Sporosarcina pasteurii: one gene and its partner. The protein of the gene in region 1 interacts with the protein of each later gene in a pairwise test. Links are inferred from orthologs where the notes say so. Each region holds a gene or a part of one and is shown on either strand. Other genes may lie near its edges.

The links.
Region 2: the proteins of ftsZ (region 1) and rlmN interact in binary tests that used the Escherichia coli proteins (3 or more experiments, as listed by UniProt). The link is inferred for Sporosarcina pasteurii from one-to-one orthologs.

What each region holds. Positions count from the first base shown.
Region 1 is NZ_CP160452.1:2,175,161-2,182,983, forward strand. The notes cover bases 175-2,992. They hold ftsZ (cell division protein FtsZ), read right to left. Parts: upstream 2,267-2,992; coding sequence 1,082-2,266; downstream 175-1,081. Other genes in these bases: AB1H92_RS10260 (sigma-E processing peptidase SpoIIGA), read right to left, coding at 175-774; ftsA (cell division protein FtsA), read right to left, coding at 2,326-2,992. Also shown: more of AB1H92_RS10260, read right to left, coding at 1-174; more of ftsA, read right to left, coding at 2,993-3,609; AB1H92_RS10275 (small basic family protein), read right to left, coding at 3,704-4,075; AB1H92_RS10280 (DUF881 domain-containing protein), read right to left, coding at 4,078-4,791; AB1H92_RS10285 (DUF881 domain-containing protein), read right to left, coding at 4,811-5,530; AB1H92_RS10290 (cell division protein FtsQ/DivIB), read right to left, coding at 5,514-6,356; putative lipid II flippase FtsW, read right to left, coding at 6,582-7,706; murD (UDP-N-acetylmuramoyl-L-alanine--D-glutamate ligase), read right to left, coding at 7,756-7,823. UniProt on the Escherichia coli protein: Essential cell division protein that forms a contractile ring structure (Z ring) at the future cell division site. The regulation of the ring assembly controls the timing and the location of cell division.
Region 2 is NZ_CP160452.1:2,425,204-2,442,826, reverse strand. The notes cover bases 7,794-10,767. They hold rlmN (23S rRNA (adenine(2503)-C(2))-methyltransferase RlmN), read left to right. Parts: upstream 7,794-8,735; coding sequence 8,736-9,800; downstream 9,801-10,767. Other genes in these bases: AB1H92_RS11535 (penicillin-binding transpeptidase domain-containing protein), read left to right, coding at 9,936-10,767; AB1H92_RS11545 (hypothetical protein), read right to left, coding at 8,305-8,610; AB1H92_RS11550 (general stress protein), read right to left, coding at 7,885-8,217. In the rest of the region: AB1H92_RS11600 (histidinol-phosphatase HisJ family protein), read right to left, coding at 1-509; hisZ (ATP phosphoribosyltransferase regulatory subunit), read left to right, coding at 638-1,882; hisG (ATP phosphoribosyltransferase), read left to right, coding at 1,879-2,505; hisD (histidinol dehydrogenase), read left to right, coding at 2,505-3,788; imidazoleglycerol-phosphate dehydratase HisB, read left to right, coding at 3,791-4,375; hisA (1-(5-phosphoribosyl)-5-[(5-phosphoribosylamino)methylideneamino]imidazole-4-carboxamide isomerase), read left to right, coding at 4,677-5,396; imidazole glycerol phosphate synthase subunit HisF, read left to right, coding at 5,389-6,138; bifunctional phosphoribosyl-AMP cyclohydrolase/phosphoribosyl-ATP diphosphatase HisIE, read left to right, coding at 6,205-6,822; AB1H92_RS11560 (hypothetical protein), read left to right, coding at 7,114-7,293; AB1H92_RS11555 (hypothetical protein), read right to left, coding at 7,373-7,750; more of AB1H92_RS11535, read left to right, coding at 10,768-11,948; AB1H92_RS11530 (YusW family protein), read left to right, coding at 12,065-12,634; proB (glutamate 5-kinase), read left to right, coding at 12,835-13,935; AB1H92_RS11520 (glutamate-5-semialdehyde dehydrogenase), read left to right, coding at 13,966-15,213; AB1H92_RS11515 (LamB/YcsF family protein), read right to left, coding at 15,247-16,020; AB1H92_RS11510 (biotin-dependent carboxyltransferase family protein), read right to left, coding at 16,022-17,029; 5-oxoprolinase subunit PxpB, read right to left, coding at 17,023-17,623.

The DNA of each region.
Region 1 (7,823 bases):
ATAACGGCGGTCTTCTTTTGTTATAACGATAAAACCTTGATCGAGCTTGCCACCTCCTTCGATTGACCAGTCATCATATTTAATACCAACTGCCCATGATTTGCCTTGTACAGTCAATAACCTGACAAGACGGAGTTCTTTCCTATATACCTCAGGAAAGTCTACCAGTGTAGATGGTCCTTGTGGATTCCATGAGAATAAAGCTTTTTTTAATGAATGAGGAATATAATTCTCTACTGCATGTAATGCAATGAAATGAACTGGATAACCTGATAATGGCTCAGTACAGCTATTTCCTGAATCTACAAAAACTGTTAACGGAATTTCGCTCCCCCAAATATGGAGGGTTGAATTGGCAAGAAGCTCTGAGACGTGTTGCGAAGTACGCACATCAAGCCATTTTATTTTTATAAGATAAAGCGCAAAATAAGCAATCCCTGCATAGATAATAACTGCTTGATAACCACCTAAAATTCGGACATTGTATTGTAACGCTGTCAATAATCCACCTGCAAATAGCGTACCAATTAGCACCATTGAGGCTGATTTTTTCCAAGGTTCAAATGACTTGCCGAAAGCAACAACTGTCATACTTATAAAAGCGACAAGAATTGTCCAAAATGAAACTGGGAAAAAAACAACTGGTATCGCACCGACAAAGGAAGCTAAACAGAGCCGAGCAAGACCAATTTTCACATTTTGCATTTTATTTGCGAATGACAAAATCGTAAAGTTAAATACCATATTCAATCCGATAATCAGCTCGCCATACATAGAATGTCCTCCCTCGTACTAAAGATAGCACGCAACCTATAAAATGTTTGTCGGTTTGGGTACTTTTAATAAAAAAAGGTTCGACAATTTCCATGTTGAAAATATATGTATAGCGCCCAGATTACATGAGTAAAATGACGGACAAATTTTACAATTATCTTTTCACCGGCATACCAAAGCAGAATAAGTGTAGTTTTTGTAGAGTCAAGAAATTTATGTTGCGAAATCATAAAAAATTATCTCAGTTCATATAAAAAAACATTCCATCAACGGAAAAACCATTGATAGAATGTTTAAATGTTTATATTTATCTACGGCGACGGTTTCTTAAAAATGTCGGAATATCTAAACCATCATCCGCTTGATTATTTTGTTGCGCATGAATTGGTTCCGGTTCAGGTTGCTTATATTGCTCCTGTTCCTCACGACGACGCTCCATCGGACGTTCTACTTGTTGTTCACGAGCAGGTGATTGTGCACGATTTTGAGCGTTTCCACCAATTCCTGTACCTCTTGTAGGTCTTGCTGAAATTAATTGCTCTTCTGTAAATCCTGTTGCAATCACAGTAACAATAATTTCGTCTTTCAAATTATCATTAATTACGGAACCGAATATCATATTGACATCTTCATCAGATGCTGATGCAACAATATCTGCTGCTTCTTGTACTTCAAATAAGCTTAAATTGGATCCTCCTGTAATGTTCATGAGGACGCCTTTAGCACCGTCAATGGACGTTTCTAGTAGTGGACTGGAGATTGCTTTCTTCGCTGCTTCAGATGCTCGGTTCTCGCCAGTTGAAATCCCGATACCCATAAGTGCAGAGCCTTTATTAGACATAATTGTTTTCACGTCTGCAAAGTCTAGGTTGATCAGTCCTGGGACTGCAATTAAATCTGAAATACCTTGTACACCTTGACGTAGAACGTTATCTGCTTCACGGAATGCTTCAAGCATTGGTGTATTCTTGTCAACGATTTCAAGTAGTTTGTCATTTGGAATGACAATTAATGTGTCTACGGAATCTTTCATCGCTGTTATTCCACCAATTGCTTGTGTTTGACGCTTTCGGCCCTCAAACGTAAACGGTCGCGTCACAACACCAACTGTTAATGCGCCCAAATCTTTTGCAACTTGCGCGATGACGGGTGCTGCTCCTGTTCCTGTACCTCCACCCATTCCGGCAGTAACGAATACCATATCTGCACCGCGTAGCGCTTCTTCGATTTGTTCTCTACTTTCTTCTGCTGCTTTCTTTCCAACTTCCGGGTTTGCTCCTGCCCCGAGTCCTCGCGTTAACTTTGTTCCAATTTGTAATTTCACTTCAGCTTCAGATAGATTAAGCGCTTGTGCATCTGTATTTACAGCAATAAACTCGACACCTTCTACTCCATGCTCAATCATTCGGTTTACTGCATTATTTCCACCACCACCAACGCCGATTACTTTAATGACGGCAAGTTGGTCAATATTCGTATCAAAATCCAGCATTTTCTCTCCTCCTAAATTTTACTTCCATATATGTTTGCTCATTCTATCAATCTCTAACATTATTCAAAGAAGTTATTAAATACTTTTCTCGCTTTAGACATAAAGCTTTCCTTTTCTACGTGCTCTCTGTTCGTCTGTTTTTGCGCTTTTGCTTGTGCAAATGAATGGTCATCACTTGTACTTACAGCTGGTTCATCAGAAATTGAACCAAAGAACTCTTCTTGCATATGCGCATATCGAATTAGACCAACTGCTGTTGTATACATCGGTTCACGTACACCGATGTATTCAGGTGTATGAATACGAACTCTCGATTTCAGGACATGGCGAGCGAGTGGAAGCATTCCTTCAATCTTCGTAATGCCTCCTGTTAGGACGACGCCGCCTGGTAAATCTTTAATCCCCATCTTAAATAACTCTTCTAAGACAAGGTCGAAAAGCTCTTCTAATCGAACACCAATGATTTCCGATATGTATCGTTGACTGTATTGTTCTTTAGAATCTGCACCAATCACTGGCACTTCGAATAAATCATCATCTGAAGCATCGTCATAAAAAGCATGTCCAAACTTATGCTTTATTTTTCTTGCTTGTTCGGTAGGTGTCTTTAACACAATTGATAAATCTTTTGTTACGTGGTCTCCTCCTATTGGCAGTACACTAGTTGCCATGAGTCGATCATCACCGAAAATAGCAATCGTCGTTGAGCCTCCACCGATGTCAATAAAAGCTGTCCCATGATTCATTTCATCGTCCGTTAGCGCAAACGTTCCTGCTGCAAGAGGCTGTAAATAAATTTCTCGAATTGTTAAGCCCGCACGTTCAACACATCGTAAAATGTTATGAACAAGTGTTTTAGACGTCGTAATCAATGTTCCATCCATTTCTAATCGAACACCAATCATACCGCGAGGATCGGTAATTTCCCCGTAATCATCAACGATAAATTGCTTTGGAATAATATTCACAATTTCCCGTTCGGGTGGAACAGACATCACTTGTGCTGACTGCATCACACGATCAAGATCATCATCGGTAATTTCCCGATTCTCAGAATTAACTGCAACGACTCCTTTAACATCTTGTAAAGTGACACCGTTAGCAGGAATCCCTACTACCACTTCATGTATTGCCATCCCTGTCATTCTTTCGGCTTGGTCAACCGCTTTTTGAATCGACTCTACAGTCGCATCAATATCAATAATCGTACCCCTACGAATTCCTGAAGACTGAACATTCCCTACTCCAATGACGTGAAGGGTTTCACCATCTACTTCCCCAATCAACACTTTAATTGACGATGATCCAATATCTAATGAAACATATAGTTCAGATTGGCTCAATGACTGACACCTCCAAATTTAAAGCTTATCTTCCATTCTATTTCATTATAACCATATTGTCTAAATTTTTTCGACATCGGGTATTCAAATCCTTTCATTCATTCGTATTTCCGGTCGCACTTTTACTTCTATCAGTCCATTTTGCGAGTAATATTCTTCGGATGACAGCAATATTTTGAAAAAGCCGAACAGCAAATGCAAAGATTGCTGCAAGATATAAGTCAAGTCCGAGATGAACCCCTAAAAACGCAAGTCCAACTGCTAGAGCGATATTAAAGAAAAATCCTGTTACGAAGATTTTATCATCATATACTTGCTGTAGGCTAGCACGCATTCCCCCAAATAAGGAGTCAAGGGCAGCTAAAATAGCAATTGATAAATAGTTACTGTAAACTTGCGATACTTGTATGTCTGATAAAAGACCAAATGTTACACCTAATATAAGGCCAAGCAAGGGTAGCCACATCGTTATTCCCCTTTCGGCAATTCATTTAAGTACAAATTTTTAACGCTTTCTTTCCAACCTCTAATTTTCACACTGTTTACAGGTTCTCCAACTCTTAACACTAAATCATCTAAATAAAAATCATCATGAATTGCAGATGCCTGCAATGTGTTATACACCATTTCACTATCCTTAGAAGTGTCTGTAATCACTTTTATAGTAAACGGTGGCGAGGCAACATTTAATCCATTGACAGTCGTAAAGCCATTGATATCTCGAATTGCACTTAAGGAGGTATATCGTTTACCATCGATTTCCAATGCCCGCCATTTCACACGGTTTAATTCATTGACAAAGCGCGTCAAAAGATCTGGCGATATACTTGTAATACCGATACCTAGCGCAATACTTTCTGGAGACGGTTCAACTTCAATGACCAATCCAGGCCCCTCTGTGTCTGTCATACCAGCTTGTGCGTGTAGTTTTTCTACAGTTTCTTTAAGTGCTTGTCCTGTGTTTTCATCACTTAATGATTCATAGGTCCGAATTGTCTCATCCAAACCCCGTATCTCTTTAAGTAATTCAGAATGTAGTTTTTTCTCATTTGATAATTCATTTCGAATTGCCCACATATCGCGTGTGTCACGTTTCTCCGGCTTTTGGATTGTATTATACTGAATCGCTATCATAAAACCAACAATGAGCAAAACGATCATAAACTTCAGTTGTCTTCGCATTTGCTCACCTTCCTTACGTTCAGCTTTCTTCTCCTACCGCGGCTAACTGAAGATTTTTAATTTGCTCTGTCGTTACGACGATATTGTCCAATAAAAGCCGATCAATCACGCCACCTTTTAAATACAGAGCTTCATGCAATACGTCCATTTTTCCAACTGCCTCAATAACAAACGGAGCCGGAAATGTTTTCCCGTCAATCGTAATGACAGGACCTGTACATTTAATATACGAATTATGCGTTATACGTTGCCCATTAATTGAAATTCCTTGAGCGCCTGAAATTCTTAATTCGTTAATTACCTTAAAAATATGGCTTTCATGTACAATATAATCATTTGGGTTCTGCTCAATCGGATCATATTCCGCATCCATAAGTGTAACCCTAAGGCCTTGTCCCATTGCTGGAACTACACCAAGCAGCAGGCGAAGATCTTTCGCTTCTTCTACTAAGTCAGCATGATCTTCTTCTTGTTCTAAGAAGGAGCGCTCATAGGCTCTAATCTCCTCCTGCTTGACGCCGATATCGTCGGAAAGTTCCCTGTTTCGTTCTTGTTGTTCTATAAGTTCTTCTCGGTATTTTTCTTCTGCCAAAAACGCAGCGGACGATAACTGATCGTGCTTCGCATCTTTACCAAACGTTCTATAAGAAAATGCTAGAATAAAACCTAATACGAGGAACACGATTGCAAATAGTATTGGTCTTCCTCTTTTATCAAAAAAACTACTCGCTTTCCTCATCGTATTCGACCTCTTCCTGTTCCTGTTCCTGTTCCTCTTCCTCTGCCTCTTCCTCTGCCTCTTCCTCATTACCAGTTACACCATAAATCTTACTATAAGGCGTAAAGAAAGTACCAACTTCCATGTCAATGACCCCTTTTTCTTCTCCATCTAACTGAGCAATGATGGCAGAATAATAGGCCATTTTCTCTGCAAATGTAGGGATAATCGCCTTTATCTCATATCCATCATCCATAAATACCGTAATAAAATCCGGCTCCTCTTTCCTCCCTGTATAAAGGATTTCAGATATTAACTGATAAACTTCATTTTCCATTTTTATTAACTGTTCGGTCATTCGTTTCTTAACATCTATATCAGTAAAGCCGTTTAAAATTGGTGCATCCTCTTCTGGTGCGAGCTTTTCAGGCGTGAAAACGTCACCATTTTCTAATAACAGCCCAAATTGACCATCGTTTTCTATATAGGCGATAGGTTTCCATTCAGTTACTGTGATTTGAACCCCTCTCAACCACTTCCTGGAGACAACAGCTTTTTGAACACCTTCAATTTTCTCTAGTCGCTGTTCTACCTGTTTCGCTGAAAATCCCCACAGAGAATCATCCACCTGCAGTTCACTTTTGTCTGTATAAAATGATGGCTCATAGATTTTCGCACCTACAACATGGAACTTATCAATGCGACTAAATGGTGATTGGAAATAAAGAATGACGAGAAGAGCGATTAGGAATACCGATACGATGAATATGAACTTCCGATTCGTTCTCCTCCGTCGCCTTTCACGCATCGATGGAATTCTTTCTTCAATATCAATAACCTTTTCCATACCGCCCCTCCTCTCATATATGTTTTAAATTTTGTTTTGTAAAAACTCTTGTCACTTACGGTCATAAGCAAGCTAGCTATGTGGCAAAGTTCACCACTCGGGCCTACAGGATGTAGGTCATGCAATCGTTGCAATCGAACAGCGAAGGGTGAGATTTGCCGTATTTCTGCGCACTTTGCAGAAATTAAGGCACATACAGGACGCGGCGTTCCTAGACAGCCTTCCTTACTTCGACTTATGCCCGTCGTGTCTAACCAGGCGCCCTCCGCTTTTATTATTCATAAAGTGGAGGATGACTCCGGCTGCCATCCATGTTGTTAGTAAAGATGAGCCTCCGTAACTAATAAATGGGAGTGTAACGCCTGTAACGGGAAGTAATCCGGAGACTACTCCGATATTTAAAAATGTCTGGAAGAAGATCATTGCGCCCATGCCTGAAACAACGAGTAAAGAAAAGCGTGCTTCGGTGCGAATCGCTATCCCAAATGTTGCGATTAAAAAAACAACAAATAACAGAAGGATAATTGTCGCTCCTATAAACCCTGATTCCTCGGCAATAATGGAAAATATAAAATCATTTTGGGGTTCAGGTAAATACAAATATTTTTGCCTACTGTTGCCATATCCGTGTCCAAATAGTCCACCAGGTGAAATCGCAAACAGAGATTGTATTGCTTGAAACCCAGTTCCCAGTGGATCGTTCCACGGATCGATATACGATTTAATCCGGTCTAATCGATAAGGCGCTGTAGCAATTAGCGCAATAAAAGCCCCTACCCCAGCGATACCAATCATCGTAAAAAAACGTAAAGAGTAGCCAGCGACGAATAATACGACAAATGCAGAGACGATTAAAATAACTGTGGATCCTAGGTCCGGTTGCAACATGATGAGTGCAGCTGGCAATAAAATATACCAAAGATGTTTAAAACTAAACATTTTTTTCCCGCTTGTTTCAACCAAACTACTTGCTAATTTGCCAATCAGGGCTACCTTAATGAACTCTGCTGGTTGCAAGCTAACTGGACCTAGAATAATCCAACTTTGTGATCCATTTCGAACCGCACCGATGCCTGGTATTTTCACCGCAACAAGGGCAACAATGGCTAAGTAATACAATATCGTCCATACTTTTTGATTGGATGTTAAGGGACTTTTCATAATAAATGCTGCAATTCCAATAGATACCAACATGTAAATACCTTGCTTTACAATGAATGGAGACGAATCAGCATAATGAACTGTCCCCCAATAGGATCCTGCCGAATGCACAAATGCCAATCCAATACACGACAGTGCGAGCGCCGAAGTGACGAACGCAACTTTTAGCTTTCCTTCCAGTGAACGCATCCTTCCACAATCGTGTTTTTAATGCTAACTATTTTTCACTTGATGGCTATTAAAGGGACATGACCGCGTCAATAAATTTATCTCCACGTACCTCAAAGCTTGCATATTCATCCCAAC
Region 2 (17,623 bases), 260 kb from region 1 along the record:
TCTTCATGAAATAAATTCGATGAAGGCTCATCTGAATAACGTTTTACTAAATCTACATGGCCAAGCACATTAAATCGTTTAAAGTTTTTTATGCACGCTAATAATTCATCGTAGTACAGTTGATATGCTTCTTCTACAGTTCTTCCCTCGAAAATCTCTTTATAATGCAAGCTTTTTTTATCGGTCGTATGCATTGAGCAAATGATAAAGTCGAATGTTTCATCGTCCACTAATTTCTCGTATTTATGTAAAATATGAGGTTGTACGCCAATTTCAATACCCTTTTGAATACAAATTTTCCCTTCATATTTTTCTTGTAACCTTGTTAATTCATCGGCATACTCTTTTAAATCAAACTCAAAAATGATTGAGTCATCTGGATACTCATAGTCAATATGTTCAGTAAAACAAATTTCCTTTAAGCCTTTATTGATAGACCCTACAACCATTTCTTCCATCGATACATTGCAATCTGCCGAAAAGTCACTATGCATATGAAAATCAAACATGAAATCCCTCCTGAAAATAAAGATATAATTTTCATTGTTGACAAACTATTCTACATCCTCTATGATAATAAATAACTTCACCCTAGTAAAGTAATAAAGTAGATTCGTGAAAGGTGGGAATAGTTAGATTGTACACCGATTATAATGCGAACGATGAAATTGTCAAAGATTATCAAAAGTATGAGCGAATGATTAAAACGATTAATAAAAGATTTAAAACATATGGCTATGAACGGATTAAAACACCAACATTTGAGCAGTACGACATGTATGCGCAAGTCACCAGTTCAATTAATCGAAAAGAAATGGTAAAGACGATTGATGGTGACGGTGAAGTACTCGTGCTTCGACCGGATGTAACCATCCCAATTACTAAACAACTGGCAGATAACTATACTACTTTACCGCATGAACTCCGCTACTATTATGTTCAAGATGTGTATAGACAGTCCCAATTAGAGGATGAGGAAGTTGAGCGTACACAAGCTGGTGTTGAATATTTTTGTGATAGTACCCCGGAAGCAGATGCAGAAGTCATCGCACTTGCTTGTCATACGCTAAAAGATTTAGGGTTTAGAAATATTAAAATTGAATTGGGCCATGCAGGATTTTTTCAAGAGTTGATTGAAAAAGGAAGTTTTACAGAGCGCCAACTGATGCAGTTGAAAAATTTAATTCAAACGAAAAATATCGTAGAAATTGAGCCTTTCCTCCAAAGACTAGATATCGCAGAAGATTTAATCGCGGCATTTGTGAAAATTCCATTGTTATACGGGGATCCGGTTAAAATAAGTGAACGAGCGAGAGACATTACGAAAACAGTGAAGATGGAAGGTACATTAGATTATTTACTCGAAGTATATGACATTCTACGGCTGTATGGATTAGAAGACAACATCGTGATGGATTTGGGGCTTATCAATCGTATGGGCTATTATTCAGATATAATTTTTCAAGGTTTTGTAGAGAAATTTGGTCGGCCAGTATTAATGGGAGGCCGGTACAATTATTTAGGTAATGAATTCGGAGCCGCGCTACCAGCAATTGGCTTTGCTTGTACTGTGGAGTCATTGATGAAAGCGGCGAAGACCGATTTGACTACACGAAGAACACCCGTAGATGTGAAAATTAGTTACGATGAAAACAGTTTAAAAGAATCCATCGTCCTTGCAAATGAATTACGCGAACGGAATTATACAGTGATTTCTAATCCAGCCAATAAAGAAATGGTAGATGCGCAACCTTCTATCTATCAAATTATCATGACTCAGAATGAACAGGTATTTGTCTATAATGAAGTGTCCTACTATTTTGACTCCATTCAAGCGTTATTGAAATTAATGAACGGGGCGAAAGGAGCGGTGATGAATTGAGTAGCTTAACATTAGCGATTGCGACCGGTAGAACAGCGAAGCAAGCAATGGCTTTATTAGAAAAAGCCGGCATCACCTTTCCAGATTTTCATAATAAAAGTAGAAAACTAGTGATGTTAGATGAAACAGAGGCAATCAAATTAATTCTAGTGAAAACGGCCGATTTACCTACCTATGTAGAAAAAGGGGCCGCAGACATTGGCATTATCGGCAAAGACATCATTATGGAAGAACAGCCTGATATATATGAACTCGTAGATTTACAGATTGGTAAATGTAAAGTTGCAGTTGCAGGATTTCCTAATCAAGCACTACAAAATGGTTCACCTCTTACAGTTGCAACAAAATATCCTTTCATTACAAAATCGTATTTCGATGAAAAAGGGATTCGTGTTGAGACAATCAAACTGAATGGTTCTATTGAATTGGCACCACTTATTGGATTATCCGATGTCATAGTGGATATCGTAGAAACCGGAACGACCTTGAAGGAAAATGGTCTCGTCGTATTAGATGAAATTATGGATATTAGTGCAAGATTAATTGTGAATAAAGCTAGTTTTGCTACAAAAACAGTAGAAATTGAACAAGTTATCAATCAGGTTAAAGCAGCATTGGAGTGATAGAAGTGAAATACATGACAGGTAAGGAATATCAAGCTGAATTGCGTAACAATCGCATTAGAAATGAAGATGATGAAACAATTAATCGAAGCGTTCGAGACATTATTCAACAAGTACGTGAGCGTGGCGATGAGGCGCTAGTTGCTTATACGGCCAAGTTCGATCATGTTCAAATAACTAATTTAACCGTATCGAAAGAAGAGATTGAAGAGGCGCGAGACAGTGTCGGTAAATCGTTCATTCAAGCCATTCAAAGAGCGATAAAAAATATTAAAGGATTTCATGAAGAACAACGTGAAAAGACATGGTTAACGAATCCGAGCGAAGGGGTCATGCTAGGGCAAAAAGTAACGCCACTTGAAAGTGTGGGAATCTACGTGCCAGGTGGAAAAGCTGCCTATCCTTCTACTGTGTTAATGAATGCAATTCCTGCAAAAATCGCTGGCGTTAAGCAAATTGCCATTACAACACCTGTTCAAGAGGATGGAAAAGTGAATCCATATGTTTTGACTGCTGCTGCTGAAGTTGGCGTAGAAACCATTTATAAAGTAGGCGGAGCCCAAGCGATTGCAGCACTTGCTTATGGAACAGAAACTGTCGGGAAAGTCGTCAAAATTGTAGGGCCTGGAAATGCATATGTTGCTTGTGCAAAAAAGTGGGTTTTTGGAGATGTCGCAATCGATATGATTGCGGGACCAAGTGAAATTTGCATCGTTGCAGATGAAAGTGCGAATCCCAAATATGCCGCGGCTGATCTATTATCACAAGCAGAACACGATGAGGGGGCATCAGCGATCTGTATCACAACGAGTGATTTGTTTGCCGAGGCGTTACAACTTGAAATTCAACAGCAAATGGAAAATGCGGAGCGAAAAGCGATTATTGAACAATCTATCACCAATCAAGGACGGATTGTTGTTACTGAATCGCTGGCAGAAGCCTATGAACTTGTGAATGAACTCGCCCCTGAACATTTGCAGTTAATGATTGAAAATCCAATGGAAAAACTATCAAATATTAGGAATGCGGGCGCTATTTTTCTTGGGAACCACTCACCCGAAGCATTGGGAGATTATCTTGCAGGCCCGAACCACACATTACCAACGAGCGGTACATCCACATTTTCATCACCATTAGGCGTTTATGACTTTGTCAAAAAAACAAGCATTATACATTACTCGGCAGCGGCTTTAAATGAAGTGGCCGATGACATCATTACAATCGCCAATGCGGAAGGATTATATGCCCATGCAAATTCAATCGCAATACGGAAGGAGGATTAATAATGCGTAAAAAAGAGATTAGCCGCTCAACAGCGGAAACATCTATATCATTAGATTTTTCAATCGATGGAACCGGAACGACGGATATCAAAACTGGTGTCGGATTCTTTGACCATATGCTGACTGCATTTACAAAGCACGGGTTATTTGATTTAAAGGTACGTTGTGATGGGGATATTGAAGTGGATCAGCACCATACAGTCGAGGATATAGGAATTGTCTTAGGCCAAGCATTCAATGAAAGCATTGGTGCGAAGGAAGGCATCGAACGCTATGCGACGGTTTCTGTCCCAATGGATGAAGCTCTATCTACCGTTTCGCTGGATATTAGTGGACGTTCGTTTTTAGTGTATAACGTGGATGGATTAAAAGACAAAGTCGGTGAATTTGATACTGAACTTGTCGAAGAATTCTTCCATGCATTTACAAGCCACGCAAAAGTGACACTCCATATTAATTTGGCATATGGAAAAAATACACACCATATCATTGAATCCATCTTCAAAGCATTCGGTCGAGCGTTGCGTGTAGCGAGTACGATTAACCCTGAGGTGAAAGGGATTCCATCGACAAAGGGACTGCTTTGACACGAGTCGTCAGCAATGATAAAAACTATATCTTATTTGAATTTGATACGGAAATTTATAATTGTTTATTTATATTTAAAACTAATTTTAAAGTGGGTTTTGTTGATTGGAGTGGAGGGTGGCGAGTGCTCTCAAACGCTCCGCTTTTTGGTCGCAAAAGCCGTTCTTCGTGATGGCTCTTCCTGTGGGATTAGCGGAACAGGTGAGACCCCGCAGTGGAGCGTTAGCGCCTGAAGCTAGAAAGCGTCCACCCGGAACTGAGATCAACTTACACTTTTAATATAAGAGGAGCGAAAACTAGATGATTCTTTTTCCTGCAATAGATATTCGAAATGGTAAATGCGTAAGACTCATTCAAGGGGATTACGACCAAGAAATCATTTATGGGGACTCCCCAACTGAAATGGCATTATTATGGGAAAAACAAGGTGCTGAATATATACATATCGTCGACTTAGACGGTGCAAAAACGGGTGAATCTCCAAACCAATTAGCGATTCAAAACATTGCTAAGGCTGTTTCAGTACCGATACAAGTAGGTGGCGGGATTCGTTCTATGGAAATCATTGACGAACATATAGCTAGCGGTGTAAGTCGTGTCATTATCGGAACAGCAGCAATCACCAATCGTCCATTTCTTGAAGAGGCAGTGCAAAAGTACGGTGATAAAATTGCTGTCTCCATCGATGCACGTAATGGCTTTGTGGCGACAGATGGTTGGACAGAAACGACTGATAAAAAAGCACTTGATTTATTGCAAGAATTAGAGGTAATCGGTGTGAAGACGGTTGTATATACTGATATTTTTAAAGATGGCATGATGCAAGGCCCTAACTTCCAAGAACTCCAAGCAATAAATAAAGCATCTGCCGTGGACGTCATTGCTTCCGGTGGTGTGACGACGGAAGAAGATATACAACAATTAGAAGGTATGAATTTGTATGGTGCAATTATTGGTAAAGCACTTTACGAAGGAACGCTCTCACTTCAGCAATTGAGAGAAGGTGCATTTCGTGAATAGTTATCGAATTATTCCTTGTTTAGATGTCGATAAAGGCAAAGTCGTAAAGGGGCGGAAATTTAAAGACGTTCAGGAAGTGGCAGAACCACTCACTTTGGCGAAAAAGTATGTTCAAGACGGAGCCGATGAACTGGTATTTTATGATATAACGGCTTCATCTGAAAAGCGTGCAGTTTTTATTGAATTAATTGCCCAACTTGCTAAAGAAATTCCAATTCCATTTACAGTTGGGGGAGGCATTCGAAGCCTTGATGACATTCAAAGTGTAATAGATGTAGGGGCTGACAAAGTATCGTTAAATAGTGTTGTGCTAGCAAATCCATCATTTATTGCAGAAGCCGCAAACCGTTTCGGATCAGAAAAAATTGTTTTTTCGATGGATGTAAAAGAAGTTGCCCCGTCCACTTGGCATGTTTTTGCTAGAGGTGGCCAAAAGGATACTGGACTGGATGCCATCAAATGGGCACTTCAAGGAGAAGCGAACGGCGCTGGGGAGATTGTGCTAAACAGCATTGATGGAGACGGAGAAAAAGACGGCTACTCACTAGAACTAACAAAAAAAATCGCGGAAGCAGTCAGTATTCCGGTCGTCGCAAGTGGCGGCGCTGGGAAAATGGAAGATTTTAAAACTGTCTTAACAGAAGGAAAAGCAGACGCAGCCCTTGCGGCATCTGTATTCCATTATGAAGAGATTACAATTCAAGACTTAAAAGCGTACTTGAAGGAGCAAGGATTAAATTAAAGGGAAAGCCTAGCGCTAAGCCGCTTAAAACGATCTAAGATTAAAAAAGTTGGGACTGATAAAATAATGAAAATTGAAGATATCACTTTCAATGAAAATGGTCTCGTTCCTGCAATTGTACAAGATGAGCAAACGGGCAATGTGCTCATGCTGGCCTATATGAACGAAGAAGCGATGGCTAAAACGATTGAAACGAAAGAGACATGGTTTTATAGCCGTTCTAGGGAAGAACTGTGGAACAAAGGTGCAACTTCTGGAAATCGTCAAAAGGTCAAGCGATTATCATATGATTGTGATCAAGATACAATTCTCGTTCAAGTCGAACCAATAGGACCCGCCTGTCATACAGGAGAGGAAACTTGTTTTTTCCAAACTGTTTTTGAAGAAGAAACGCCAAATCGCCAAATCGTTCATGATGTAATTGCGAGTATTCGAAATCGCCGAAATAACCCGGTAGAAGGCTCCTACACATCTTATTTATTTAGGGAAGGCATTGACAAAGTGCTGAAAAAGGTTGGGGAAGAGTCGAGTGAAGTTATTATTGGCGCTAAGAATGAAGACAAACGCGAATTGACGAGTGAATTGGCAGATTTACTCTACCATTCCCTCGTCCTGATGGAAATTTCAGGGGTTACGATAACGGATGTAAAAAAAGAATTGGTTAAGAGGCGCATAGAAAAGTAAAGGTTGGTAAAAGTTTTTCTATAGAAACGTAATATAATTTATATAAAAAACAGTCCTGGTTAACAATGAATCAGGACTGTTTTATTTATGTTTAATGATAAATTCTGAACGGAATGTGATAAGATTCAGTCCGCTTTGTGGAAGAGTCATAAATATTGCAGAGTTTTTGTGTGGTTAATTTGAGAAAGTCATTGGAAACCTATACGATACAACTATGTAAAAGAAAGTTCCTGAAATAAAATGAAAATTTCTTTACTTATAATGACTAAATTTAAAAGGTGGGTGAAGAAGATGGGCTCAAAATACATAGACCTTGGCTTTGCATTATTCCTAGGTTATTTTGCATACACACGTGTTGTAAACGGACAATATGGGTTTGCAACCTTATTTGCAGTGTTATCTATACTAAATTTCTCAACTGCATTTATGAAGCATAAGCGAGTGCTTGGACAAAAAAAGGATGAAGAGTAACGAATAAAATTGTGCTTTTCGATTTGATGGGAATCAAACTGTACCCGAAACAATTAAATTGTTTTCGAGTACAGTTTTTTTATGCGGTATTTTTATTTTTTCTAATGAGGCGTACAATAAATTCAATGAGTAAAGATAAGCCTAAACCAAACGAAGAGATAATAAATAAAGATAAAATACCAATTACATCGCCTTGGCCATTGATATCTAATATGAAACTACGAAACATATCAAAAAAAGCGATAATCATTGCGATCCCAAAAATTGGAAAAGCTATTTTTAATTGATAAAATAGTAGGGCTGAAAAAGAGATGCCGATAATTAAGCCGAAAATGACAAAAGTCACAAAGTTTAAAACCTCTACATCGTGACCTAATACATTTCTTAGCCCAATCACAAGAAGTACAAATGTAGTAATTCCAGAAAAAACGCCAAATTTACCATAATACTGTTCCACGTATTGCACCTGCTTTCTATCTTACACTAATCATACCTAATCCTCGCTTAAAAATCTTATTAAATGATTTAACGATGCAAATACGTGAAATAGCTGCAGTTAAAGTCCGCCCGACTTTAACTGCAGCCTGAATATCACTTATTATTTGTTTTGTTTGCAATGATCACTAGCTTACCTTGGTCAAGTTCTTCCTCGGCTGTTTCGGCTTCAGTTGTTGTTAAACCAGCTGCTTCCATTTTACTTCGAAGCTCGTCGCCTCGCGAGGAGACTAAGTTTTTCAGCGTGTTCAAAACGCCTTCTTCTTTCAAACCAACTTTTTCAGTGTCTAATGCTTCAGTAATGTCATTTCCTCTTTTTTCATCATGTGCAAAAATATAGATGTCGTCATGCGAATATCCAGTTGACACCAATTTTTCCACTTCAGACTTTGCTTGGACAACATTTTCTACTGTTTTTTTTACAGTCATTAAAAATCCCTCCCATTTGTTTATATTTTATCTATACCAACTTGGAGGGATCCTAAACATTACAAAGTGATGACAGGTTGAAATTTACTACTTATCATGGGAAGCAAGTAGTTGATAAGACTGTATAAATTGCGCTGGATTCGTCGAAATTAAAAATGGGAAAACACCTTCATTCGTATGTAAATATAGAATGCCATGCCCATTTGAAAATGGTTTATAAGACATATCAAATACGTTTTGCAACTGAAAATGATGCGAATTTGAATAAATAGATGTTTGTGTCATCGTTAGTAATTGTTCAATTTCTATTTTTTGTTGCTCAAAATTTTTAATAAACCTTTCGACGACTGTAAATTGTATCGTCGAGATGGTTTTGCTTGTGAAATCTTTCAAATCAAGCCCTCCTCCCTTTGATTGAGTGGAATAATTAAACAACAAAATTGAGTGAATTAGTTGTTCCAAAATCAGCTATCCCGTAGTATAATGAGTGAATTGTAATTTTGAAAAGAGGATAATAAATGAAGAAATCAATATACGGATTAACGCTTGAACAGTTAACGGACTGGTTAATTGAAAATGGTCAGAAAAGATTTCGTGCTGACCAAATATGGGATTGGCTGTATAAAAAACGTGTGACATCTTTTTCACAAATGAAAAATATTAATAAAGATTGTATTCAATTATTAGAAGAACATTATATCATCCAATCGCTTGAACAGACAGTAAAACAAGAATCAGAAGATGGAACGATTAAGTTCTTATTTAAAATGCAAGACGGTAACTTAATCGAAACTGTACTAATGAAATTTCCGTACGGCTATTCCGTTTGTGTAACAACCCAAGTCGGTTGTAACATCGGATGCAGTTTTTGCGCGAGCGGCCTACTGAAAAAGAGCCGTGACTTACAAAGCGGAGAAATTGTTGAGCAAATTATGAAAGTACAACATCATTTAGATGCTAAAGGATTAGATGAACGAGTAAGTCATATTGTTGTTATGGGCATTGGAGAGCCGTTTGATAACTATACCAATCTAATGGCGTTCCTCCATATCGTTAATTCACAAAAAGGGCTTAGCATTGGTGCGCGTCATATTACTGTCTCAACAAGTGGACTTGCCCATAAAATTAAAGAATTTGCGGATGAAGATATTCAAATCAACTTGGCGGTTTCTTTACATGCACCGAATGATGAACTTCGGTCAAGCATTATGAAAATCAACCGTGCATTTCCAATTGATAAGCTAATGGATTCCATTGATTATTACCTGGAAAAGAATAATCGTCGAATTACGTTTGAATATATTATGTTAGATGATGTAAATGACCACGTTGAAGAAGCGCGCCAACTTGCACGTCTGCTTGCGAATAAGCGACATCTTTCATATGTCAATTTAATTCCATATAACCCAGTCGATGAACATAGCCAGTATCGAAGAAGTAAGCCGGAAGCGATTCAAGCCTTTTATGAAACGCTCAAAGGTAAAGGTATCCCATGTGGTGTGCGTTTAGAACAAGGAACAGATATTGATGCTGCTTGTGGTCAATTAAGAAGTAAACAAATCAAGAAAAACAAAACAAACTAATTGTTGATCCGATAGAATAGGTAACTTATTCTATCGGATTTTTATCATTAAAGGATGAATGATACACAGTTATAGTAGTACTAGAAGCTGTTCTTTTGGTACTATATAGATATGTAGGTAAAAGGAGGGTTTATATTGCGGAAATTGCGTTATGGTATTTTATTTCTCGGATTAATACTGACTTTAGCTGCTTGTTCCAAAGAAGAAGACACACCTGTAGATAGACTTTCTGCTTATGTCGACTTATGGAATGATGCTAAATTTACAGAGATGTACGATGACTATATAACAGAATCGTCGAAAGATGTTTTTGGAAAAGAACAATTTATTGAACGTGCCGAAAAACTTTATGCAGATTTAGGTATTTCTTCCATAGAAGTCATTTTTGATAAACCGGAAGAAGAAAAAACGTATAAAAAAGAAGAAGACGTTGAGTTTCCTGTTCAAATAAAACTGGAGACAATAGCCGGGGAAATTGATTTTAAGAAGAATGTTCCATTAACTTATAAAGAACAAGGTGAAACAAAGAACTGGTTTATTGAATGGGATCCGTCTTTTATTCTTCCAGATTTATCTATGCACGATAAAGTAAGGATTTCAACCATTCAATCAAAGCGTGGAGAAATTTATGACCGTCATAATAAAGCGCTTGCGATAAATGGTTCGGGTGTTGAAATTGGCATTGTACCAGAAAAATTTAATACTGAAACAGATGCAGAAAAACTTGCGACATTGCTTGGAACAACCGCCAACTTTATTAACGAACAATTGAATCAAAGTTGGGTGCAGCCAGACTTATTTGTGCCAATTAAAAAATTATCTTTTACACAAGAAGATATTTATAATGAAGCATTGCAAATTGCTGGCGTAACGTCAATGAAAGCAGAGATGCGCGAATACCCTTACGCAGAATCTTTAGCACATCTTATTGGCTACATAGGGCAAATTAATGCGGAAGAATTAGAAAAGCTAAATGATAAAGGCTATAAAGAATCAGATCTTGTTGGTAAACGAGGACTCGAGCAATTACTTGAAGAAAGACTTCGTGGTGAAGATGGGATTAAAATTTACATTGAAAAAACAGAACAGAATGCCGAAAAAATAATGATTGCTGAAACGCCGGCGATCGATGGCGAAAATATAACGTTAACAATCGACGCTGAGTTTCAAAAGGCTGTTTTTGCAGAAATGAACGGTGAACCTGGTACCGCAGCGATTGTTGATCCGAAAACAGGTGAAACACTTGTATTAGCAAGTTCTCCGGCATTTGATCCAAATGAACTGTCGCTTGGTATTTCTTCAACTCGCTATGCAGAGTTAACGGATGATCCCGCAGAGCCTTTATTAAATAGATTTGCGGCTACGTATGCGCCAGGTTCTTCTATCAAACCAATCACGGCTGCAATCGGTTTATCTACTGGAACACTTAAACCTGACGAAGGGCATACGATTGAGGGGAAGAAATGGCGAAAGGACGGTTCGTGGGGGAACTTCCAAGTCACACGAGTTTATACTGCACCGAACCCAGTGGACTTGAAAAAAGCACTTGTCTACTCAGATAATATTTATTTTGCAAAAGAAGCTTTGGAAATGGGTAGTGAACAGTTTGTAGAAGGTTTGCAACAATTTGGTTTTGGAGAAGAGATTCCTTTTAAATATGGTCTTCGGACATCGCAAATTTCCAACGATGGAAAAATTACTTCCGAAGGTCAACTTGCAGATACGTCATTTGGACAAGGTCAAATGCTTATGAACATCCTTCACTTGGCATCTACTTACGGTGCAATTGTAAATGAAGGACAAATGACTAAACCTGTTTTGTTTGCAGATGAAAAGAAAAGTGAAGTATGGAAAGAAGAATTGCTGTCGGCAGAACATGCGGCAATTTTACAAGAAGATTTGAGAGCAGTTGTATCAGATGGTTTTGCCGAAGCAGCAAATATTTCATCTCCAAAAATTTCAGGGAAAACTGGAACAACGGAATTGAAGTCTTCACTAGAAGAAGCTGGAAAAGAAAATGGCTTTTTCGTCGCTTACCCGACAGATGATCCAACTTATATTATTGCCATGATGATTGAAGGGGTAGAAAATAAAGGCGGAAGCGGTTATGTTGCAGAAAAAGTCGCCAATGTGATGAAAACGAGATAAATGAATGACAAAAGTAACGGATTCCAATTGTAAGATAGGGAATTCGTTGCTTTTTTTATATTTTGGAGTAAAATCTGCTTACTTTGGGAATAACAACATACAAGGAGGTAGGAAAAATGAAAAAAACTTTTCTAGTCATTTCATTATTTGTCATGTCTTTATTCGTTGTAGCCTGCGGAACGACGAATAATGGTAATGAAAAACCGGCAGATAATCAAATAATTGAGGATAATAACAACGCCGGTACAAAAGGCACCAATGGTAATACAGGAACGAACGGTACGGAAGCTGGAGTAGAAGGAACGAATAACAATTCAGGACAACAATCAGGTTCAAATGGTAGTGATGAAGCAGCTAAAATGGACGCATTGGACTATACAGAGTTTTCCTTGGATATCGATTATGGCAATCACAAGGATTATGATGTAGAGCTTGAACGAGAAGAAAACGGTTTTGTGGAAGCAAAACTTGAAGATGATACGAATGGCATCAAGAAAAGAGGTTCAGAAGCCTTTAATGAAATTTATCCGTTAGTCGAACAATTAACGATTACACAAGATACAACGAAAGAGGAAGCAATTAAAGAAGTTCTTGATGTCTTTAAACAAGATGCAAATTATCAAAAATTCGAATTAGAAATCACCTTTAAAGACGGCACGAAAATCGAATTTGAAGATAGAAAATAAAGGAAAAGCCTGACGATATTACATGTCAGGCTTTTTTCTGTGAAATTTAGATGAATCGATAACAATTATTCAAATATGCTAATAAATATACAGTTAAACAAATAATTATTCCTTAACCCCTTTATTTTTGTAGTAATTTATAGTAAAGTATGTATATCGTTAATTATAAGACTATTGAAAAATAAGTAGGGGAATGTGCGATGATGAAAAAACGGATTGTCGTTAAGATTGGGAGTAGTTCGCTTACAAATGAAAATGGAGAGATTGATCAAGTAAAATTTGTGGATCATGTCAATGCACTTGCTGAACTCCGAAGTGCGGGACATGAAGTGTTATTAGTTTCTTCTGGTGCAGTTGCGGCTGGTTTCAAACGTTTAGGGTATTGCACAAGACCGATTACGTTGAAAGGAAGACAAGCGGCTGCAGCTGTCGGTCAAAGTCTATTAGTACAATCTTATATTGATAAGTTTAGTGAATTTGGCATTGTACCTGCGCAAATATTATTAACACGTGATGATTTTTCAAATCGTGACCGTTATAAAAATGCATATGCTACGATGTCAGAGCTCTTGGAAAGACGGGTATTACCGATCATTAACGAAAATGATACAATTTCCGTTAGAGAGTTAACATTCGGTGATAACGATATGTTATCCGCACTCGTCAGCGGTCTTATGAAAGCAGATCAACTAATCATATTAACAGATGTGAATGGTCTTTATGATTCCAATCCAAATGAAAATCCAGATGCCCAAAAAATCGATTTACTAAATGAGATTACAGATGACATGCTATCTTTCGCAGATGAGTCTGGTTCTAGTGTGGGAACTGGTGGAATGAAATCGAAATTATTAGCAGCCAAAACGGCCTTATCTGTCGGTGTCCCAGTCTTTATTGGTAAAGGTTTTGGAAAAGATAAATTAACAAACATGATTAATGGGCATGGTGACGGCACTTATATTCTCAATGAGCAGCAAAATTCAATTACGATTAATCAACAATGGATTGCGATGCACTCTGAGGCATCCGGGAAAATTTATGTCGATGAAGGTGCAGAAGAGGCGATTTTATATAACAGCAAAAATTTATTACCAGCAGGCGTTTTTAAAGTACAAGGGAACTTTAAAAAAGGGGATGTCGTTGAGGTCTTTGGACTGAATGGATTAATCGGAAAAGGTGAAGTTACTTATTCAGCAAAAGAACTTCAAAAAGCAATTGGCAAGCGAAGTGAGGAACAAACGAATCGTGTCAGAACAACGCAGGTTGAAGTCATACATCGAGCAAAGTGGGTAACGATATAGGAGGGGTTTTAAATGGGAGAATTAACGATGATAAATGAAGTGCAAGATAAAGGTAAAAAAGCAAAAGCGGTGAGTATACAATTAGGAATGAAAACAACAGCAGAGAAAAATGAAGCACTGCAACTTATCGCAGAACAGTTAGTAGCTGATCAAGCATTTCTTTTAACTGAAAATGCAAAAGATATTCAAGCGGGACAAAAAAATGGACTGACAGAAGAAGTATTAGACCGTATTTTATTAACGGAAGATAGAATTATCGCGATGTCTCAGGCGATTCAAGAATTAATCGAATTGGCAGACCCAGTCGGAGAGATTTTTGAATCTATTGAAAAAGAAAATGGCTTACTCATTCAGAAAAAGCGTGTACCCATCGGTGTTATTGGTATGATTTATGAAGCACGTCCAAACGTAACGGTCGATGCAGCGACGTTATCCTTAAAGACTGGAAATGCAGCCATTTTAAGAGGAAGTTCTTCGGCAACCTATTCCAACCAAGCGCTCATTCAATCGATTCATAAAGCATTGGAAAAGAGTGCAATTCCAGTAGAAGCGGTTCAATTAATTGAAGATACGAGCCGTGAAACTGCGAAAGAATTGTTCAATCTAAATGAATACCTTGATGTATTAATCCCAAGAGGTGGTAAAAAGCTGATTGAAACGGTCATCAAAGAATCTACTGTGCCAGTACTTGAGACAGGTGCGGGGAATTGTCATTTGTTTATTGATGAAACAGCGGATAAACAAATGGCAGTAGCCATTTTATTAAATGCAAAATTGCAACGCCCATCCGTCTGTAATGCAGTTGAAACGATACTCCTACATGAAAAATGGTTTGCACAACACGGGAAAGAAGTGGTTAAGTTGTTGCAAGACAATGAAGTAGTGATTCATGGAGATTCTTCAATTCAAGAAATTTCGGAGGAAATCCATGTTGCGACAGAGGAAGATTGGTACACTGAATATTTAGGGCTTGAAGTTGGGCTGAAAGTTGTGAAGGATGTTGACCAAGCGATTCAACACATTTCACAATATGGCACAGGGCATTCCGAAGCAATTGTGACAGAGAATGAAAAACATGCTGCGCAATTTGTAAACCAAGTGGACGCTGCGGCTGTGTATCATAATGCTTCCACAAGATTTACGGATGGCTTTGAGTTTGGATATGGTGCAGAAATCGGCATCAGTACACAAAAATTACATGCGAGAGGTCCAATGGGGTTACAAGCTTTAACGTCTAGCAAATTTGTCATTCAGGGGACAGGGCAAGTTCGTAATTAACTAAAAAAGTGATAGGGGATTTCGATATCCCTGTCACTTTTTTTGTGTGAAGTTTTGAATCGAGATTTTTTCTTTTCGTAAAGCTGCTGAAACTTGTTGAGCGAATTGTATAGCGTTTTCCCCGTCGCCATGAATGCAAACAGTTTGTCCTTGTAGCTTAATTGTGGAGCCGTCTATTGTTGTTACTTGTTGTTCTTTTATAATTTGCATCACTTGTTCAATTGCTTTTTCAGTATTTGTAATCAATGCATTCGGATGACTTCTAGGTGTCAATGAACCGTCACGTTGATAAGTTCGATCGGCAAAAATTTCAGTGACCGTTTCTAAACCAATTTTTCTTCCAGCTTCTATTAATTTACTATTTGCGAGTCCGTAAAGGCGCAACTTAGGGTTTAACTGGTAGATGGCCCGTGCAATCGCCTCTGCAAGTCTCGCATCTTTTGCGCTCATATTATAAAGTGCGCCGTGCGGTTTAACATGTTGTAAAGTTCCGCCTTCAGCAGAGACAAAAGCCTGAAGCGCTCCAATTTGATAAAGTGTTAATTCGTAAACTTCCTCTGGTGTTACTTTCATCTCTCGCCGACCAAAACTAATCATATCTTGAAATCCAGGGTGTGCGCCAATCGCTACATTATATTGTAACGCCAGTGTAACGGTTTTACGCATAATGCTCGGATCGCCGGCGTGAAAACCGCAAGCGATATTTGCTGAAGAAATGAATGGTAATATACCTTTGTCGTTGCCAATTGTATAGGCGCCAAAACTCTCTCCAATATCAGCGTTCAAGTCAATTCTATGATGTGTCAAACTAATTCCCCCTTAATGTAATACGTAGAGCCATTGTTAATTGCCTGAATTGTTCTTCCATTTGTATGTAACGTTTTTGAGACGCTTCAATTGAAATCATGTTAAATAAAAGTTTGTCACCTGGCTTTGCTTGCGCAAGGATAGAGAAGTCGCATGATGATACTTGTGCAATTTTAGGATAGCCGCCAGTCGTTTGTCGATCCGCTGTTAAAATAATCGGATTGCCATCTGCTGGTACTTGTATAGATCCAAAAGAAACAGCTTCAGAAATCATTTCTTTTGGTTCAGAAAGTGTAAGGTGCGGTCCAGTTAATCGATACCCCATCCGGTCGGAGTTTACGCTTACCGTAAATGGCTGACTGAAAAATGCTCGTTTAGTCGACTCGGTAAATGCATCATATTGCTTCCCTTTTGTTACGTGAATGATTTTAGGCGTTATATTGTTTGGAACTAAACTTGGCGCTACAAACCAATTTGTTGTTTGAAAAGGAGCGCGACTTTGACGTTGCTTGAAGCTTTCTATCAATATACTCGTGTTGTTTGGATTTTCATTAATAGCAATTTGATCCCCACGTTTTAAAGCCCTTCCTTCTAATCCGCCAATCTTTGCGCGTAAATAAGTCGATTGACTACTAATTACTTTTGGGATGACAAATCCACCCGCAACAGCAAGGTAGGCTCGGCTACCAGCTATCGCATGACCCAATTGCAAAATGCTGTTTTTCTTTACAAAAACAGGTCTCCACATAGGCACGGGAATGCCGTCCATCATCGGTTGTAAATTTGCGCCGCATAATGCAAAAACGCTGTCTTTTTCAAACTGAAGATGTGGCCCGACAACAGTCATTTCAATCGTACTGGCATGTTTTTCGTTGCCAACGAGAAGGTTAGCCATTCGGTGCGCCCATATATCCATCGCACCACTGGCAACAACGCCATATTTTTGATAACCGTAGCGACCTAAGTCTTGTATCGTATCCAGTAATCCGTGTTTTAAAATCGTTAACATGTTGATTCACCACGCAAATGTCTATATTCTTCTTCGGAGATGCTATAAAACTGTAATTGATCTCCGGGTTGTAATAGAGTTGGAATCTCTTCATTTGGTAAAAATAAATCAACTGGTGTTCTCCCAATAATTTGCCACCCGCCTGGTGTTTCGATTGGATAAATCCCAGTTTGTTTTCCAGCAATTCCAACAGAACGCTCTGGAATCGATAGGCGAGGTGTCAATTTACGAGGCGTCGCAATTTTTTCGGGCAGTCCTCCAATAAAAGGAAATCCAGGAGAAAACCCAATCATATGTATAATATAGTCGCCACCCGTATGTAAAGAAATTACTTCCTCTTCGCTTAAATCATGATAAGTTGCAATGTGCGCTAAGTCGGGGCCATATTTACCACCATAGAGCACAGGAATCTTCACTAGGCGACCTGTGAAGTTATCTTCATCTTGTGAATTTTGAAGTAGCTTGTTGAATTCTTCACAAACTGATTGAAAGGGAGAAGAGGAGCCACTAAATTCTATGATTGAATAAAATATCGTTAGCGTTGTATAAGCTGGGATATATTCAATTAACCATGAAGGTGCTTCACGATCTAAG